DNA from 2 places in the Plantibacter sp. VKM Ac-2876 genome. Region 2 is predicted to be linked to the other one. Evidence: predicted binding sites of a transcription regulator. Region 2 holds the regulator's gene; the other holds the start of a gene.

Region 1 (9,630 bases), on a different contig from region 2:
CCACTCCCGCAGCTCGAGTTCGGCGGTGGAGTAGACAGGCCTCGAGTAGCCTCCCCGACGCTGATCCCGACCGATCCCCGCGATCTCGTCCAGGAGCGAGACCACGGTGTCGCGGGTCACCGGACGGCTGCCAGGCTCGGACGGAACATCGCCGGCACAGCGTCTCGGCCCTCGATCAGCGCGAGGGCGTATTCGCCGATGAGCGGGGCGAACTTGGCACCGTGGCCGGAGCAGGGCGCCAGGACCGTGATCCCGTCGACACGGTCGATGACGAAGTCCTCCGTCGGGGTGTTCGTGAACAGGCAGGTCGTCTCCGCATACGGTTCCGGGACGAGGCTCGGGAGGAACTCGCGGACGTACGCGACGACCCGTCGGCGGTTCGCGTCGTCGACGACGCCGTCGTGATCGGCGGCCGAGGGGATGCGCCTGCCACCGTTGTACTCGGCGACCTTCTGACCACGCCAATCGGCGTCACGCCCTCCGGGGAGTCCGTAGACCTGCATCCGCTCGGACTTGTGGATGAAGGTGGGCCACACTGAACCGGATCGCGCCGGGTCTTCCACGTCGACGCCGATCCGGTCCTGATACGGGAAGTGGTACGCCTGCTCCTGGCGGACCTCGAGCGCCGGGAACGCGTCGAGGAACCCACCCGGCAGCGCGAGGTCGCCGAGGAGGTCCGGAAGCCAGCCGCCGGCTGCGACCACCACCTGCTCCGCATCGAACGCACTCCCCTGATACCCGAGCACCCGGTACCCGGTGGCAGTCCGCTCGACCCGCTCGACCGGCCGATCGTTCAGGACCGTGGCCCCGGCGCGGACGGCGGATTCGAGCATCGCCATCACCGCCTGTTCCGCGTCGATCACGCCGGCTCCCGGATGCCACAGGGTGGGCGTGTCGAAGCCGATGTCCCAACGGGCTCTGGCTTCGTCTCGCGACAGCAGCTCGTGATCGATGCCGTGCTCGGCCAGCACCGACGCGAGGTGCTCCGGGCGACGGGTCGTCCCGAAGTCGAGCGCCCCCGTCGGCGTGATCAGTGGACGCCCGTGCTCCAGGCCGAGCTCGTCCCACCCAGATGCCGCCGCGAGGACGAGACGGGTGTACGACGCCTCCGGGTAGGCGTAGCGGAAGATCCGGGCTGATCCGTGGGACGATCCCCACTCGTTGGCCGGGCGACTCCGCTCGAGGACGGTGACGTCGTGCCCGGCCTGGGCGAGGCGCCAGGCCGCCGCAGCACCGGCGAGCCCGGCTCCGACGACGATGACGCTCGTCATGCGCGTGCTTCCAGGTCTTCGTCCTCGTAGGCGCGCTCGGCGTGGGCGTGCTCGTCGATCCCGGCGACCTCGTGCTCCTCGGGGATCCGCAGACCGATGGTGATCTGGATCAGCTTCGCGATCGCCCAGGTGACGATGAACGAATAGGCGAGGACCGCGACGGTCGCGATCGTCTGCACGCCGAGCAGTTCGAACCCGCCGCCGTAGAGCAGGCCGGAGCGTCCGTTCGGTGCCGCATCCGTCGCGAACACCCCGATGAGGAGCGTCCCGATGATGCCGCCGACGAGGTGGACACCGACGACGTCGAGGGAGTCGTCGAACCCGAGCCGGAACTTCCACTCGATGGCGAGGCAGCAGACGACGCCCGCAATGGCCCCGATGATGATGGCACCGATGGGCGAGACGGCGCCGCAGGCGGGGGTGATCGCCACGAGGGCGGCGATGATCCCCGATGCGCTGCCGAGGCTCGTGACCGCTCCGTGGCGGAGTCGATCGACGATGGACCAGCCGATGAGGCCGGCACAGGCGGCGACGGTGGTGTTGAGGAACACGACGCTCGCCGCATTGCCGGCTGCCAGCGCCGAGCCGGCGTTGAATCCGTACCAGCCGATCCAGAGCAACCCGGCGCCGACGAGGACGAGCGGGCGGTTGTGCGGACGGAGCTTGCCACCCCAGTCCTTGCTCTTGCCGAGCACCAGGGCCAGTGCGAGCGCCGCGACGCCGGCGTTCATGTGCACGGCCGTCCCGCCGGCGAAGTCGACGGCACCGAGGGTGTTCGCGATCCATCCACCGGTCGCCGTGTCGTTCGAGAAGGCGAACACCCAGTGCGCGACCGGGAAGTACACGAGCGTCGCCCAGAGCCCGGCGAACAACAACCACGCGCCGTACTTCATGCGACCGGCGGCAGCACCGGCGACGAGTGCCGTCGTCACTCCGGCGAACAGCAGTTGGAATGCCGCGAAGAGTGCGAGGGGAATGCCGGCATCGGGGTCGTCGACGAGTGCCTGGTCGAGCCCCGCGAACTCGAACGGGTTCCCGATGAGTCCGAGCCCGCCGACGGAGTCACCGAAGACGAGCGAGTACCCGAAGGCCACCCAGAGCAGCGCGACGAGGCTGGCCCCGCCGAAGCACATGATCATCATGTTGAGGATGCGGCGGGACGAGACCATCCCGCCGTAGAACAGAGCCAGGGCCGGGATCATGAGGGCGACAAGAGCCGAGCTCGTCAGGATCCAGGCGACGTTTCCAGCGTCCACAAATCACTCCATCGTTCGAGGTGCACAGCGGCCGGGCGGCCACAGCGTCGGGTTCGGGTGGAACAGGTGTCGGTGCTCGGTGCCGGTCGGCGGTCAGGCCAGGTCTGGGGCTTCCCAGAGGTTGAGCTTCGTGCCGATCCCCTGCTCGACGGCGTTCTCGTAGATCGTCTTCGCCCACGCGACGTCCTCGACGCCCATCCCACCGACGCTGAAGAGCACCGGCTGCTCGGGGAACTCGCGCCCGACGGCGTTCCCGTCGAAGACGTCTCCGATGTTGACCACGCGGGACTCGTCGAGCTCGCCGGTCCCGATGAGGTCCTGCCAGTAGAGGCCGATCATCCCGAACGCGGTCTCGTGCGACGGCGCAGGGTACTCCTCGGCCCACGCCTCGTAGATCTTCTTCGCGTCGGCGATGAGGCGCGCCTTGCCGGAGAGGGTGTACTCCTTGTCCATGCGCAGATTGGCGGGCAGGCTGAGGAACGCGCCGGGCTTGATCCAGTCGCCGTCGATGAACGGGTAGTTCTCCGACCCGACCAGGCCGGTGACGGCTTCGGAGACGATGTCCGAGTCACGCACGGCGGCCTCGACCGTCTCGGCGATCTCGATCGTCGTGAACTGCGGGTAGTGCTCGCGGACGTAGTCGGCGAACGCCTCGGAGGTCGACCGTCGGCGCCCGTGGATGCGGATGGTGTCGAGCGAGGGACGGGCGGTGGTCATGGCGTGCAGGGCGCTCTTGTTCATGGCGCCGGGCCCGATGATGCCGAGCGACTTGGCGTCCACCGGCGCCAGGAGCTTCGCGGCGGCTCCCGGCACGGCAGCGGTGCGGTAGGCGCTCTCGAGGTTGCCGGACATGATCGCGTAGGGCGCACCGGTGTCCTTGTCGTTGAGCACGATGAGGTGGATGGAGCGCGGGAGGCCCCGCTCGCGGTTGTCGACGTTCGAGCCGTACCACTTGACGCCGGCGGTGTCGAAGCGTCCGCCGAGGTAGGCGGGCATCGCCATGAACCGGCGGTCTGCGGCATCGAGTGGCATACCGGGGAACGGTGAGGTGGCGGGGAACCCGATCGGTGCTCCGTGCGAGTTGGCGGTCGGGCCGGCCATCCGGTAGTCACCCTTCGCGACGAGCACCAACACCTCCTCCATGACCTCCATGCAGTGGGCCATGTCCTTCATGCCGGCGGCGATGACCTCCGGTTCGCTCAGGTAGAGCATGTCGATCCGGGTGTTCGGGGAAGCGTCTGCGGTCACGGGAGGTCCTCCAGGTCGGGGTCTGTGGTCCTCAGCGAACACGGTCGCGATCCTCCTGGTCAAATACCGATTCGAACCTCGATTGAGAGCGTTTCGCTCGCAATCTGGACGAAACAGCGCGGTAATACGAGGGTCGTATCGTCGATGGGATGGAGCTCCGCCAGCTGCGCTACTTCCTCGCCGTCGCCGAGGAGCTCCACTTCGGTCGCGCCGCCCGACGGCTGCACATGTCGCAGCCACCGCTGAGCGTCCAGGTCGCACGACTCGAGCAGGAGGTCGGCACCGCACTGTTCGACCGTTCGACGAGGCGGGTGGCGCTGACCCCCGCTGGACGACATCTCCAGGCGCGGGCACGACACATCGTCGAGGAGCTCGACACGGTCCGGGGTGAGATGCGCGACTTCGTCGACGGTCTCGCCGGGGAGCTCACCGCGGGGTTCGTGAGTTCGGCCAACTACACGGTCCTCCCCGGCGTCGTGCAGCTGTTCCGGGCGAGCCGCCCCGGGGTGACGCTGCGCCTGGTGCCGTTGACCTCAGGAGAGCAGTTCGACCGGCTCCGCGACGGCACGCTCGACGTCGGGATCGTCCGTGACGAGGTCCCGCAGACGCCATCCGACAGCTCCCCCGCGCTCACGACCGAGGTCGTCTTCGAGGAGCGTCTCGTGGCGTGCCTCCCGGTCGGTCATGCACTGGCGGGCCGACCCGAGGTCACCGCGCACGAGCTCATGGAGGTCCCGATGATCTCCTACCCGCGGGCGCTCATGCCGGGATTCGTGGACCGCGTCGCGGAGATCCTCGGCACGTCGAGTCGGACCCAGGTGGTCGAGGAGGTCGTCCATCAGGAGACCGCCCTCGGATTCGTCGCGGCCGGCGTCGGTACGACGATCCTGCCCGAGTCGGTGCGGCAGCTGGTGCCGCCGTCGATCGTCGTCGTGCCGCTCGCCGGGTCGCCGACGACACGCCTGCTGGCCGCTCGTCAGGAACGGGCGGACGAGAGCCCGGTCCACGACGCGTTCATCGCGTGTCTCCGCGACGCGGCCGCCCAGCTCGGGTGAAGGGCAGCCCGGTCCCGGGACTCTGCGAGCGACGGATCTACCCCGCCAAGGCGGCGAGGATCGGCAGGTAGCAGAGGAACACGGCGACGCCGCTCACGTACCCGGCGAGGACCTGGAGCGGGGTGTGCGCTCTCTCCCTGACACGGGCCCATCCGACGGCCGCAGGCACCAGCAGCAGCATCGTCGCGATGGGAGCCGGGAAGCAGCTGAACTGCAGGACGCCGACGAAGGCCGCGATGGCGGAGTGGATCGAGAGCTTCCAGACGAGGTTCACCGCGGTCACGACCAACAGGCCGATGATCGAGGCGATACCGACCGCCAACAGCTGGGCGCCGGCGCCGAGCCACACCAGCAGCGAGACGCCGAGCACGACCGACGCCAGCACGCAGGCGAGGATCGGTCCTCGCTGCCGCCGATCGGCGACGAACCTTCCGCTCACCCGGCCGGTCCGTGCCAGCAGGATGAGCGCCGCGTAGGGCAGCACGGCGATGAGCAGCGCTCCGAGCAGAGCCGTCCAGAGGCCCCGCACGCCGGTGGTGATGCCGGCTTGGACGAGCGCGAACGTGAGGAGCGGCGCCGGGCCGAAGACCTCGGATATCACCTGGGCCAGACGGAGGCTGCGGTTGGGATGCGACGGCGACTGCACCCCATGACAGTAGTGCCCGCGGCCCGCAGGATGCAGACAGGTATCCTCGTGAACGCGTGGGAACCGGATGCATTCACGCGTGCCGTGGCCACCCGCAACATCGATCAGCCGGCGTTCGTGTTCCAGCACGCACGCCATCAGCAGAGGAACGGTATGACGTCACTCGCGTTCGCAGGACAACGGGTCGCATTGGTGACCGGTGCTTCCAGAGGCCTCGGCGCGGGGATCGCCCGGCGACTCGGGTCCGAGGGCTATTTCGTCGCCGTGAACTACCGCTCCGGGGCGGACCAGGCCGCGAAGGTCGTCGAGTCCATCCGCCAGGCCGGCGGTGCCGCCGACGCGTTCAGCGCGGACGTGACGGACGAGGAAGCCGTCGCCTCACTCGTCGGACACATCACGGGAACCGCGGGTCCGATCGCGGTCCTGGTCGCCAACGCCACCGGGCCGCAACCGACGGTGGCGATCGACGACCTCGACTGGGACGACCACCTCGCCCAGTTGGACTTCTTCGTCAAGAGCCCGACACTGCTGGTGCGGGCGGCCGTCCCACACATGCGCGAGCAACGATTCGGCCGGATCATCCAGATCGGATCCGACATGTTCGAGCGGGCCCTGCCGGGGATGTCCGCCTACGTCGCGGCGAAGGGGGCGCAGCTCGGCCTGACCCGTTCGTGGGCTCGGGAACTCGGACCGTCCGGGATCACCGTGAACCTGGTCGCACCCGGGTGGATCCCCGTCGAACGCCACGCCGGTGCCTCGCCACAGGAGATCGCCGCCTACCTGGCCGAGGTGCCGATGGGGCGGATGGGCACCATCGACGACATCGCCGAGACCGTCGCCTTCCTCGCCTCGGACCGGACCGGCTTCATCACCGGCCAGCGGATCACCGTCAACGGCGGCCACACCATCGACTAGGCGGCGCACCTTTCGCGTTCCGCCGCCCGCGATGCCGCTCCGGTGTTCAGGCAGAACCTGGACAAACGAGTCGACCCTGTCCAAGCTGGAACCGATGACCGACACCCGCGACGACTTCACCATCCGCCGAGCCACCCCGGACGACGTCGCCCTCCTGCAGGAGTGGAGCTGCGACGAACCTGTCGCTTGGGTCGATCCGGAGCGGCTGACCGCCGAACTCGCGAGTCGGAACTATCGACCGGAATGGTCGTGGATCGCCGAGCAGGACGGTCGCCCGGTGGCGCGAGCACTCTGGTGGGGCCAAGGGGACGCGAACCGACCCGCCACGCTCGACTGCCTCACCACCACGGTCGAAGTCGCGGAGCCCGAACGTGTCGGCGCTGCGCTCATTCGCGCTGGACTGGACGCCTTCGGCGCAGGTCCCGCACTGGAGTTCAACGTCGACGTCTCCCCTGCCTGGGCGGATGACGCTGCGAGCGTGGAGGCGGTGCGGTGGCGCCACGAGGCCGCACGCGCCGGTGGGTTCTCGCGCACGACCGAGCGGGTCAGCTTCGCGAGGTCCAGCTCCGATCCGGTGCCGGCACGATCGCAGCGCCTTCGTTTCGTCGCCGCCGCGGACGACGCGTTCCACGAGCTGTTCGCCCTGGTCGCGACCGGCACCCTCGATGCGCACACGCAGGACATGGTCGCGCGCGAAGGACTCGAGGCGCTCGCGGACGACGACCTGGCGTTCTACCGTTCGCTCCCCGGCGAACGGGACGCATGGCGGGTCGCAGAGCTGCTCGACGGGACGATGGTCGGGTTCATCATCCCGACGAGGACGGCGTACGACGCGAGTATCAGCTACCTGGGTGTGCTCCCCGAGCATCGCGGACACGGGTACGTGCACGACCTCCTGGCGGAGATGGTCCACATGCACCACGGGTCGGGGCAGGACCGGATCGTCGGCACCACGGACGCCGCGAACACCCCGATGCGCGGCGCCTTCGATCGAGCCGGTTTCTCGGTCACGCGCGTTCGGATCGTTCACGAGCAGTAGGTTCGCCCCGGGCTCGGTTCCGACCGAGTCAGCTGAGCACCGCGACACGGTCGACCGTCGCGCTCGTCAGACCCGCGACGACCGCAGTACGCGGACGACCCCGGCGCAGACCGCGAGCCAGATGATCGCTTGCAGGACCGCAGCGACGACGAGTGGCAGCACGAACGACCCGCCTTCGGCGGAGGACAGCCAGAAGGCCTCACCGACCGTGCAGGCGATCCCGACCCCCGAGACCGTCAGGAAGAGGGCGCGCAACGCCACCGACTCCCGACGATCGACGGCGTCCGCCACTTTGGTGGGGGCCTCCGGCTTGCCGGCGGTCTGCGGTGTCGCACCGGACCACGCCGCGATGGAACGGGTCATTCGGTACCCGGAGACCTGCAGCAGGAGCAAAACGATGGCGCTCGGCAACACGAAGACCAGTCCGATGAAAAGCACGATGCCCAGGCTGCCAGCCCCTGCCTCCGCCGAGTACGAATTCAAGACCGTCACGGTCGCCACGGACAGGGTGGCGGAAACGACGAACGTCACGGCGGCGGCGAGGCCGAGGAGCAAGCGCGCAGGTCGCTCGTACTCCCGGAGCAGGACCTCCAGTGCGACGTCGGAGACTTCGGGCTGTCGTCGTCCTTGTTCCGAGGCACTGATCCACGCCCTCGCCTCGGCTCGAAGCAGGAAGGCGTTCCAGGCTGCCGCCGTGGATGACGCGGCCGGCGGCCTCGATGGTGCTCGCCGCCCGGCCGGCTGGCGGGTTCGCTCGGGGTGCATAAGCCGACCTTACGCCGACCGCGGGCCAGGGGAAGGCGACACGGCCGCCCAGAACCGTCCGCACGGCCTCATCTCACTGCGCATCGATGAAGGTGCGAAGCGCCTCGGCCCACTGCTCGTGCGCGTCAAGGCGCCACAGCACGGTCCGGCTCCTCGCCGAGCCGTGCTGTGGCGGCTACCGGGCCGCGAGCATCCGGTCGGCCGTGCGCAGCGACAACGCCATCTGCGCGAGGCCCGGGTTCGCGGAGAGCGCGCTCGGGAACGTGGAGTTGTCGCAGATCCACAGGTTGTCGATGTCGTGCGATCGACCATCCCCGTCGACCACGCCGTCACCCGGATCGTCGCTCATCCGGCACGTGCCGAGCGTGTGCGCCGTGCGCGCGAGGACCCTGGTGCTCCGCGCACCGGCCGCGGTGAGGATGTCCGTCATCGTGCGGATGGCGTGGCGGTCGATGGCCTGCTCGTTGTCGCCGGGCGAGAACGAGATGGTCGCACGCGGCAGACCCCATTCGTCCTCCTCCGACGACAGCTCGAGCCGGTTGCCGTCGGCGGGCAGACACTCGGCGTTCATCCCGATGCCGGCGTTGTACCGTGACGCGTCGAGCTCGTCGACCAGCTCGGTGCCCCAGAGCCCGCCTCCGCGCACGAGGGTCGTCGCGTAGTTGAACGGCATGACGCCGAGGCTCTGCAACAGATACCCTCCGGCGAAGTCAGCACCGTCAGGGCGGACGAAGTCCTCGGTGATGAGCGCAGACGGGTAGCCGCGGTAGCCGCGGATCTGCTCGTCGAACCGCCCCCACACCTGCACCGCACCATGGGCGAGGAAGTTCCGGCCGACCTGACCGCTGGCGTTCGCGAGGTCGTTGTGCAGCAGGAGCCGAGGGGTCTCCACCCCGCCGCCGGCCAACACGAGCACCTCGCAGCGTTGCCGCTTGTCGACGCCGTCCTGGCGATAGACGACGCCGGTCACCCGACCGCGGGCATCCCGCTCGATGGTGTGCACGACGGCGTCCGGACGGATCTCCGCTCCCGCCGCGACCGCCGCCGGCAGGTAGGTGATGGCGGTCGTCGCCTTCGCACCGTGGCGTTCGCCCTGGTGGATGGAGCCGACGTTCGTCGTGGCGCGTCGGAGGCCGTGGTGCGGCTGATCGCGGTCGCGGGTGATGATCGCGGCGGGTGCGTCGGTCGCGCGGATGCCGAGCGACTCTGCGCCCTTCGCCATGAGGTCAGCCGGGGCGTTCCGCTTCGGCGGCGCGTACAGGTAGGTGCGCGACGGGTCCCACGGATACGGCGTCGGCCCGGAGACACCGATGGTCGCCTCGACCTCTTCGACGTAGCGGGTGAACTCCGCATGGTCGACGGGCCAGTCGCGCCCGAGACCGGTCTCGCTGCGCAGACGCAGGTCCCGGGCGTCCGGCCGGGGCGTGAACGCGCC
Region 2 (9,630 bases):
GGGCGACGCTCGCCATCACCCAGCTCTTCTTCCATGCCGACGACTACCTCGCCTTCGCCGAACGTGCGAGACGTCACGGCGTCACCATGCCCATCCTGCCGGGCGTGATGCCCATCACGAGTCCGGCGCGGCTGCGTCGGGTGCTCGAGCTCAGCGGCGAGGCGCTCCCGAGCGACCTTGCCATCGCGCTCGAGGTCGAGCCGGACGAAGCGGGACGGATCGACATCGGCATCGACTACTCCGCCCGACTCATCCGCGACGTCGTCGCGGGCGGCGCGCCGGGCGTCCACCTCTACGCCTTCAACCAGCATCGGACGGTGCTCGACGTGTTGCACCGTGCCGGCATCCCCGTGCAAGGCGACCGACCGGTCCGTCATCCCATCCCCGATCCACTCACCAGCAAGGACGCACGATGAACCCCACCTCCGCCTTCCCCGTCGGCACCATCCTCGGCTACCCGCGCATCGGGCCGAACCGGGAGCTGAAGCGCGCCGTCGAGTCCTTCTGGGCCGGCCGGATCGACGCCGAGGCGCTCGAGCGGACGGCCTCCGAGCTGCGCGCCGCCACGCGTGCCCGCCTCGCGGGGCTCGGCCTCGACCCGACGAGCGCCGCGATCCCCGAGAGCTTCTCGTTCTACGACCAGGTCCTGGACGCCGCGCTCACCGTCGGCGCCGTCCCGGAGCGCTTCTCGTCGCTCGTCGGGGCCGACGGTCGGGTCGACCTCGCCGGGGCGTTCACGATCGCTCGTGGCGCCGGCGACCTCGCACCGCTCGAGATGACGAAGTGGTTCGACTCGAACTACCACTACCTCGTCCCGGAGATCGGCGAGTCGACGCCGTTCGCGCTCTCCGACGACCGAGTGGTCGAGCAGTTCCGCGAGGGCCTCGCCGAGGGGTACGTGACGCGGCCGGTGATCGTGGGCCCCGTGACGTTCCTGCTGCTGTCCAAGGCGGCCGAGGGGGCCTCAGCGGGATTCGCCCCGATCGACCGACTGGAGGCGTTGCTGCCCGTCTACGCGGAACTCCTCCGGCGCCTCGCCGCTGCCGGCGCGCCCTGGGTGCAGCTCGACGAACCCGCACTCGTTTCGGAGACGTTCGACGTGCCGAGGTCGACGGTCCTCGCGGCGCTCGAACGATCGACGGCCGTCCTGTCCGCCGTGTCGGACCGCCCGTCGATCTTCGTCGCGGCTCCCTACGGCGCCTTGGGCGACGCCCTCCCGGTGCTGGCCGACTCGGGGGTCGAGGCTGTCGGTGTCGACCTCGTCCGAGGAGGCCTGCCGGACTCGTCGGCCGGACTCGCGTCGAAGACCGTCGTCGCTGGCGTGATCGACGGCCACAACGTGTGGCGCGGCGACCTCGTGGCCGCGGCCGACCTGCTCGCGAGCGCGGCGGAGCGCTTCCCTCAGCTCGCGGTGTCCACCTCGACGTCGCTCCTGCACGTCCCGCACGACGTGTCGGTGGAGACGAAGCTCGACCCCCGTCTCCGGAGCTGGCTCGCCTTTGCCGACCAGAAGGTGGATCAGATCGCGGTCCTCGCACGCGGTCTCACCCAAGGGCGTGCGTCCATCGCGGCCGAGCTCACCGCAGCGTCGGCCGCGCTCGACGATCGGCTGGCCGCGCCCGGGGTCGTCGATGCCGCCATCCGCGCACGGACGGCAGCGCTCGCACCGGCGGACTTCACCCGAGACGACTACCAGGAGCGCGCTACGGCGCAGGCGCAGGCGCTCGGCCTGCCGTTCCTCCCGACGACGACGATCGGCTCTTTCCCGCAGACCGGCGACATCCGTCGCGCCCGCGCGCAGCGGCTCGCCGGGACGCTCGACGAGGAGGCCTACGTCGCGACGATGCGCGCGGAGATCGGGCGCGTCGTGGCGCTGCAGGAGGACCTCGGCATCGACGTCGTCGTCCACGGTGAGCCCGAGCGCAACGACATGGTCCAGTACTTCGCCGAGCACCTCGACGGGTTCGCCGTGACGGAGCACGGGTGGGTGCAGTCCTACGGTTCGCGATGCACCCGTCCGTCGATTCTGTGGGGTGACGTCTCGCGGCCGGCGCCGATCACGGTCGAGTGGTCGGCCTACACGCAGTCGTTGACCACCAAGCCGGTGAAGGGCATGCTCACGGGCCCGGTGACGATCCTCGCCTGGTCGTTCGTGCGCGACGACCAACCGCTCGCCGAGACGGCGAACCAGGTCGCCCTCGCCCTGCGCGACGAGATCGCCGACCTGGAGCGGGCCGGCATCCGCATCATCCAGGTCGACGAACCAGCACTCCGCGAACTACTCCCGCTCCGGCGGGCCGACCAGGGGTGGTACCTCGACTGGTCGGTGGGCTCCTTCCGGCTGGCGACCGCGGGCGTGCGCGCCGAGACGCAGATCCACACCCACCTCTGCTACTCCGAGTTCGGTGTGGTGATCGACGCGATCCGGCGCCTGGACGCCGACGTGACGAGCATCGAGGCGGCCCGGTCTCGGATGGAGGTCGTGTCCGACATCCGGGCGAGTGGTTTCGACCACGGCATCGGCCCGGGCGTCTACGACATCCACTCGCCTCGGGTGCCGAGCGTCGCTGAGGTGACGGCGTTGCTCGAGATCGCGCTGGAGGGGATCCCGCAGCGCCAGGTCTGGGTGAACCCGGACTGCGGACTCAAGACGCGAGGGTACGAGGAGACGGTCGCCTCCCTCGCCAACATCGTCGAGGCCACGCGTGCGGTCCGCGCACGGGTCGGTGCGACCGGCTGACGTCGTCGGTCCGGCACGGACGAGGGCCGGGACGATCCACGGATCGTCCCGGCCCTCGTCGGTGTCGCGGAGCGATCCGGGCGGTCAGACCGTCCGGAGCACGGCGACGACCTTGCCGAGGACCTCGGCGTGGTCGCCGAGGATCGGTTCGAAGGCCGAGTTCCGGGGGAGCAGCCAGGTGTGACCGTCGCGCTGGCGGAACACCTTCACGGTCGCCTCCTCGTCGAGCATCGCCGCGACGATCTCGCCGTTCTCGGCGGTCTTCTGCTCGCGGATGACGACCCAGTCGCCATCGCAGATCGCGGCGTCGACCATCGAGTCGCCGACGACCTTCAGCATGAACAGACTGCCCTTGCCGACCAGCTGACGCGGCAGGGGGAAGATCTCCTCGACCTGCTGCTCGGCCGTGATCGGGATGCCGGCGGCGATGCGACCGACGAGCGGGACCATGGCTGCGTCGCCGACCGGGGGAGCGGAGTCGGGATCGCTCCCCTCGACGGCGCTCGGCAGGTCGATGAGCACCTCGATGGCGCGGGGACGGTTGGGATCGCGTCGGAGGTATCCGCTGAGTTCGAGCTGTCCGAGTTGGTGCGTGACACTCGACAGGGAGGCGAGCCCGACGGCGTCGCCGATCTCGCGCATGCTCGGCGGATACCCGCGCTGCGAGACCGAACGCTGGATGACGTCGAGGATCGCCAGCTGCTTGTCGCTCAGGCTCTTCCGTCGCCGGGTGCCGCCGATCTGGCGCTCCCGGGCTCCGTCGCCCGCCGTGTTCGCTGCCATCTTCGCTCCTGCCCTGATCGGCTGTCGGTGACCGATGTCGGTGGGTGGTGGTGTACTGCTTCCAACACTCGAAACTGTATCCGCACCAGCTCGTCCAGACAAACATCTGTTCGAGTGTGTCGCCGATCCCGCGCGTCTCAGGTACGAAGACAGGGTTGAGTATTCGAACAATCGAAGATATATTCGGAACACAGGTTCGTATCCGGCACTCCTGGTCGAGTGTCGGGTACGAGTCCTCATCACACGATGAGCACACTCTTGGAGGGTTGACATGAGCGCAGCACTGATCGGGTCCCACCGGGCGCTTCCCGCACGGACGGCGCAGGCACCGGCGTCAGACGCACCGTCCACACGCCGACTCCGCCTGACGAAGCGCGGCCGCGTCGTCTTCACCACGCTCGCCGCCATCCCGCTGGTCATCGGCGTCGCGGTCGTCGGACTCTCCGCAGGCGGTGCCGCGGCCAACACAGCGGCGGCGGGAGCCACGTTCACGTACATAACGGTCGACCCGGGCGAGTCGCTCTGGCAGCTGGCCGAGTCCATCGCGCCCGACGCCGACCCGCGCGACGTCATCGCCGAGATCATGAACCTCAACCAGCTCAGCACCGCCGGTGTCGAGCCCGGGCAGCGCCTGGCGATCCCGCAGCGGTACGCGGCCGAGTAGGCCGACAATCGGCGGGTCACTCCGCGCTGGTTCTCAGCTATCGTCGATGGCGCGGTGCAACGACGCCCGCAGCATCGTCGGAGGCAAGCATGAGTACAGACGATCGGAGCCGCTCGCTGCTCCGGAAGAAGCCGATCGCGGAGATCGAGGATGAGACCTCCGGTTCGAAGCTGTTCAAGAGCCTCGGGCTCTGGCAACTCACGGCCATCGGGGTCGGTGGCATCATCGGGGTGGGGATCTTCTCCCTCGCCGGACTCGTCGCTCATGGGAGCGAGACCTCGCCCGCTGTCGGGCCGGCCGTCCTCTTCTCGTTCCTGATCGCGGGTCTCGCCTCCGCGGCCGCGGCGTTGTCGTACGCGGAGTTCGCCGGCATGATCCCGAGAGCCGGGTCCGCCTACACCTACGGGTATGTGGCGCTCGGCGAGATCATCGGCTGGTTCATCGGCTGGGACCTGTTGCTCGAGTACATCGCGATCGTCGCGGTGGTCGCGATCGGGATCTCCGGCTACTTCGACGCCTTCCTGTCCGGCATCGGGATCCACATGCCGGCCTGGATGACCTCGACCGCCGACGAGGGGAAGGGCGGCCTCGTCAATCTCCCCGCCATCTTCGTCTGTCTCCTCGTGACCTTCATCCTGAGTCGCGGGACGAAGGCCTTCGGTCGATTCGAGCTCATCGCGGTCGGCATCAAGGTCCTGCTCATCCTGTTCATCATCGGCCTCGGGGTCTTCTACATCAACGGGGAGAACTACGATCCGTTCCTCCCCAGCGGTTTCGGGCCGGTGTTCGCCGGTGCCGCGACGGTCTTCTTCGCGGTCTTCGGATACGACGCGATGAGCACGGCGGCCGAGGAGGCGAAGGACGGCAAGAAGCACATGCCGAAGGCGATCATCCTCTCCCTCATCGTCGCCATGCTCCTGTACGTCGCGGCCACCCTCGTCCTGACCGGTATGCAGAACTACACCGACATCGACCCCACCGCCGGGTTCGCATCGGCGTTCCAGAGTGTCGGCCTGCCCGTGGTGGCGACGATCATCTCCGTGTTCGCCGTCCTGTCGATCCTCACCGTGATGCTGACGTTCCTGTTGGGCGTCACCCGTGTCTGGTTCTCGATGAGTCGTGACGGTCTCCTTCCGCGGTGGTTCTCGCGCACGGACCGGCGAGGCGTGCCGCAGCGGGTGACCTGGATCGCCGGCGGCGCTGCAGCCGTCTTCGCCGGTGTGTTCCCGATCAAGCAGGTCGCCGACCTCACGAACATCGGCATCCTGGCCGCCTTCATCGTGGTCTGCGTGTCGGTGATCGTCTTCCGGTACACGAAGCCGGACGAGCCCCGCTCCTTCCGGTTGCCGTTGATGCCGTTCGTCCCGGCGTTCGGCGTCCTGGCGTCCGGCTTCCTGATCCTGCAGTTGCACTGGGAGACCTGGCTGCGGTTCGGGGTCTGGCTCGTGATCGGTCTCATCGTGTACTTCGCCTACGGGCGACGCCACTCGCTGTTGAACCCGGCGAGCCCCCGGCACGAGGTTCTTCGTCGGGAGCGTCAGGCGGACTGAGCGCGCCGGCCGGAGTGGCTAGCATTGTGGAGTGACCGCTCTCGACGACCTCCCCATCCGCGACGACCTCCGAGGACAGCGCCCGTACGGCGCTCCCCAGGCCCTGGTGCCGGTGGCGCTCAACGTCAACGAGAACACGCACCCGATCCCTGAAGCGGTCGCGCACGACATCGTCGCCTCGCTCGCGTCGGCGGTCCTCACGGTGAACCGATACCCCGATCGCGAGTTCACGGAACTCCGCGAGGCCCTGGCGGGATACTTGGGTCACGGGGTGTCCCCGGAGCAGATTTGGGCGGGGAACGGGTCGAATGAGGTGCTGCAGCACATCCTGCAGGCCTTCGGTGGTCCCGGGCGATCACTCCTCGGGTTCACGCCGACGTACTCGATGTATCCGCTCCTGGCCGCCGGCGTCGGCACCAGGTGGATCCCCGCGACGCGCGACGCCGAGTTCGAGCTCTCGCCCGAGACCGCCGCGCGTCAGGTGGCCGAGGCGGATCCCGACCTCGTGTTCCTCTGCTCGCCCAACAACCCCACCGGAACACCGTTGTCGCTCGAGACCGTCGCCGCGGTCTACGAGGCCTCGCGGGGCATGGTGATCGTCGACGAAGCGTATGCGGAGTTCGCTCCTGACGACGAGGCGAGCGCGCTCACGCTGTTGGAGGGGCGTCCGCGCCTGATCGTCTCCAGGACGATGAGCAAGGCATTCGCCTTCGCCGGGGTCCGTCTCGGGTACCTCGCCGCCGACCCCGCGGTCGTCGACGCGCTGAGACTCGTCCGGCTCCCGTACCACTTGAGCGCCCTGACGCAGGCGGCCGCGACCGCCGCGCTCCGGCACGCCGACGAGATGCTGGCGATGGTCGACGACATCCGGACCCAGCGCGATCGCCTCGTCGTCGAGCTCGGGCGTCTCGGCTACGACCCGAAGCGGAGCGGATCCAACTTCGTGCTGTTCGGCGGCGTCGCCGATCCGCACGCGGCGTTCGAGGCGCTCTTTGCGCGGGGGATCCTGATCCGTGACGTGGGCATCCCGAACCACCTGCGGGTGACCGCGGGCACCGAAGCGGAGACGACCGCGTTCCTCGAGGCCCTGGCAGCGATCAGCCCCGCCTGACCAGCCCTCGGCCGGGCGGAGGTGGGGCGCCTGCTCACGGCAGGCGGGAGATGGCCTCCTCGGCGGCGACCCAGGGGAGCATGGCGCACTTCACGCGGGCGATGTAGCGCGAGACGCCGCTGAACGCCGCGGCGTCTCCGAACCGTTCCTCGTCGAACTCGAGCGTGCCCCGCGAGCGGATGACCGTCCGGAACTCGTCGACCAGGGCCTGGAGCTCGGCCGGTGTGAGGCCTGCCGCGAGGTCGCTCAAGCAGGAGCTCGACGCCTGCGAGATCGAGCAGCCGTGCCCCTCCCAGGCGATCGGTGCGAGACGACCGTCGGGCCCGGGATGGAGCTGCAGGGTGACCTCGTCGCCGCAGGTGGGGTTGAGCTGGTGCGACTCGGCGGCGGGCGCGTCCCGCAACCCGAAGCCGTGGCGCTGGCGGGCGTGGTCGAGGATGAGCTCCTGGTAGAGGCTCTCCAGGCCGCTCATCGGGAGGCCCCGAAGAACGGACCGACGAGGGTGGCCGCCTCGAGGAAGGCGTCGATCTCGGCCTCCGTCGTGTAGAGGTAGCTGCTCGCGCGGGTGGACGCGGTGAGGCCCAGCCGGCGGTGGAGTGGTTGCGCGCAGTGGTGCCCGACGCGCACCGCGATGCCGCGATCGTCGAAGAACTGACCGACGTCGTGGGCGTGCACTCCGGTGAGGTCGAAGCTCGCCAGCCCGGCGCGAGGTGTCCCGGCCGGCGGGCCGATGAGCGTGACGCCGGGGATGGCGGCGAGTCCGGCCGCGAGTCGCTGTCCGTAGGCCGCCTCGGTGGCGTGGACACGGTCCATGCCGACCGCTTGCAGGAACCGGACGGCGCTCGCGAGGGCGATCGCCTGCGACACCGGCTGGGTCCCGGCCTCGAACCGTTGCGGGGCGGGCAGGAACTCCGCGCCGTCGAGTGTGACGGTCGTGATCATCGACCCGCCGGTGAGGAAGGGGGGAAGGGCGTCGAGCAGCCGGCGGCGACCCCACAGGGCCCCGATGCCGTTCGGACCGAGCATCTTGTGACCGGAGAACACGAGGAAGTCGACGCCGAGGGACGCGACGTCGACGGGCAGGTGCGGGACGGACTGGCAGGCGTCGAGCACGGTCAGCGCGCCGACGCGTTCGGCGAGGGCGACGAGCTCGGAGACCGGCGCGATCGCCCCGGTGACGTTGGACACGTGTGTGAACGCGATGATGCGCGTGCGTTCGCCGATGACGTCGCCTGCGGCGTCGAGACGCAGCACGCCGTGGTCGTCGACCGGCAGGTGACGGAGGGTCGCACCGGTGCGTGCGGCGAGTTGCTGCCAGGGGATGAGGTTCGCGTGGTGTTCGAGTTCCGTGACGACGATCTCGTCACCTGGGCCGAGGCGGAATTGCTCGGCGGCGGCACCACCGAGGCCGGCGCTCGCATTCCCGATGGCCCCGGCGATGAGGTTGAGGGCTGCGGTCGCGCCGGAGGTCCAGACGAGTTCCCGCTCGTCGGCACCGATGAACGCGGCGACGGTCGCGCGCGCGTCCTCGAAGAGCTCCGTCGCTTCGGCGGCCAGGAGGTGGGCGCCACGGTGGACGGCGGCGTTCTGGTGCGTCGCGTAGTCACGCTCCGCGTCGATGACCTCGATCGGGCGTTGCGAGGTGGCGCCGGAGTCCAGATAGACGAGCGGGTGTCCGTTCATCTCCCGGGCGAGGATCGGGAACCGTTCACGGAGAGCGGCGATCTCCGTCGCGTCGAGTGGGACGGCCGGGGCGATGCTGGGTGTGGAAGTCATGACCTCTCAACGATAGGCGTCGCCACGCCCTGGTGCAGCCGCATGACGCGACGATGCCCACCCGTCGACACACGGCGTGCAGCGTCGGTGCGCTCGATACACTGGATCCCATGACCACCCAGCAGCGCACGGCCCGGATCCAGCGCGCGACGAGCGAGTCCAGCATCGAGCTGGAATTGAACCTCGACGGCACCGGCACGAGCAGCATCGAGACCTCCGTCCCGTTCTACAACCACCTGCTCACGGCCTTCGCGAAGCACTCGCTGACCGACCTGACCGTCCGTGCGACGGGCGATGTCGACATCGACGTCCACCACACGGTCGAGGACGTCGGTATCGTCCTGGGCCAGGCGATCCGTCAGGCGCTCGGCGACAAGGCCGGCATCTCGCGGTACGGCGACGCGCTGGTCCCGCTCGACGAGGCGCTCGTGCAGGCCGTGGTCGACATCTCCGGTCGTCCGTACCTCGTGCACGGCGGGGAACCGGCCGGATTCGAGTTCCACCTCATCGGCGGGCACTTCACGGGTTCGATGGTGCGTCACGTCTTCGAGGCGATCACCTTCAACGCGGGCCTCACCGTGCACGTGAACGTCCTCGGCGGTCGCGATCCGCACCACATCGCCGAAGCGGAGTTCAAGGCGTTCGCGCGGGCCTTCCGGCAGGCGAAGGCGTTCGACCCGCTGGTCCAGGGCATCCCGTCGACGAAGGGCGCGCTGTGAGTGCACGCCCGTCGGTGGTCGTCCTCGACTACGGCTCCGGCAACGTGCACTCCGCCGTCAAGGCCCTCGAGCTCGCCGGCGCCGACGTCGTGCTGACGGGCGACCGCCAGGCCGCCCAGGCCGCCGACGGTCTCGTCGTGCCGGGGGTCGGTGCCTTCGATGCGGTGATCGGCGCCCTCCGTTCTTCCCACGGCGACGAGGTGATCGACCGTCGTCTCGCGGGAGGCCGTCCCGTCCTCGGCATCTGCGTGGGGATGCAGGTCATGTTCGAGCGTGGTTTGGAGCGC

Evidence for each region. The regulator LexA, encoded in region 2, represses DNA repair genes until DNA is damaged. The targets are predictions, from matches to a motif close to TCGAACANNTGTTCGA.
Region 1: a site for LexA is predicted at 3,835-3,850, ahead of ITJ62_RS08465 (tyramine oxidase subunit B). Genes of this name have one in related genera too.

Annotation. Positions count from the first base shown of each region.
Region 1 covers NZ_JADKSI010000002.1:446,598-456,227, forward strand. Annotated here, with positions in the region: gene ITJ62_RS08450 (allantoate amidohydrolase) at 1-120, opposite strand, end outside; gene ITJ62_RS08455 (FAD-dependent oxidoreductase) at 117-1,271, opposite strand; gene ITJ62_RS08460 (ammonium transporter) at 1,268-2,527, opposite strand; gene ITJ62_RS08465 (tyramine oxidase subunit B) at 2,621-3,775, opposite strand; gene ITJ62_RS08470 (LysR family transcriptional regulator) at 3,925-4,830, shown strand; gene ITJ62_RS08475 (phosphatase PAP2 family protein) at 4,868-5,476, opposite strand; gene ITJ62_RS08480 (SDR family NAD(P)-dependent oxidoreductase) at 5,630-6,391, shown strand; gene ITJ62_RS08485 (GNAT family N-acetyltransferase) at 6,486-7,430, shown strand; gene ITJ62_RS08490 (hypothetical protein) at 7,497-8,195, opposite strand; gene ITJ62_RS08495 (GMC family oxidoreductase) at 8,371-9,630, opposite strand, start outside.
Region 2 covers NZ_JADKSI010000004.1:29,117-38,746, reverse strand. Annotated here, with positions in the region: gene ITJ62_RS16695 (methylenetetrahydrofolate reductase) at 1-416, shown strand, start outside; gene metE (5-methyltetrahydropteroyltriglutamate--homocysteine S-methyltransferase) at 413-2,740, shown strand; gene lexA (transcriptional repressor LexA) at 2,825-3,523, opposite strand; gene ITJ62_RS16680 (LysM peptidoglycan-binding domain-containing protein) at 3,795-4,187, shown strand; gene ITJ62_RS16675 (amino acid permease) at 4,277-5,737, shown strand; gene ITJ62_RS16670 (histidinol-phosphate transaminase) at 5,769-6,848, shown strand; gene sufU (Fe-S cluster assembly sulfur transfer protein SufU) at 6,883-7,320, opposite strand; gene ITJ62_RS16660 (SufS family cysteine desulfurase) at 7,317-8,624, opposite strand; gene hisB (imidazoleglycerol-phosphate dehydratase HisB) at 8,735-9,343, shown strand; gene hisH (imidazole glycerol phosphate synthase subunit HisH) at 9,340-9,630, shown strand, end outside.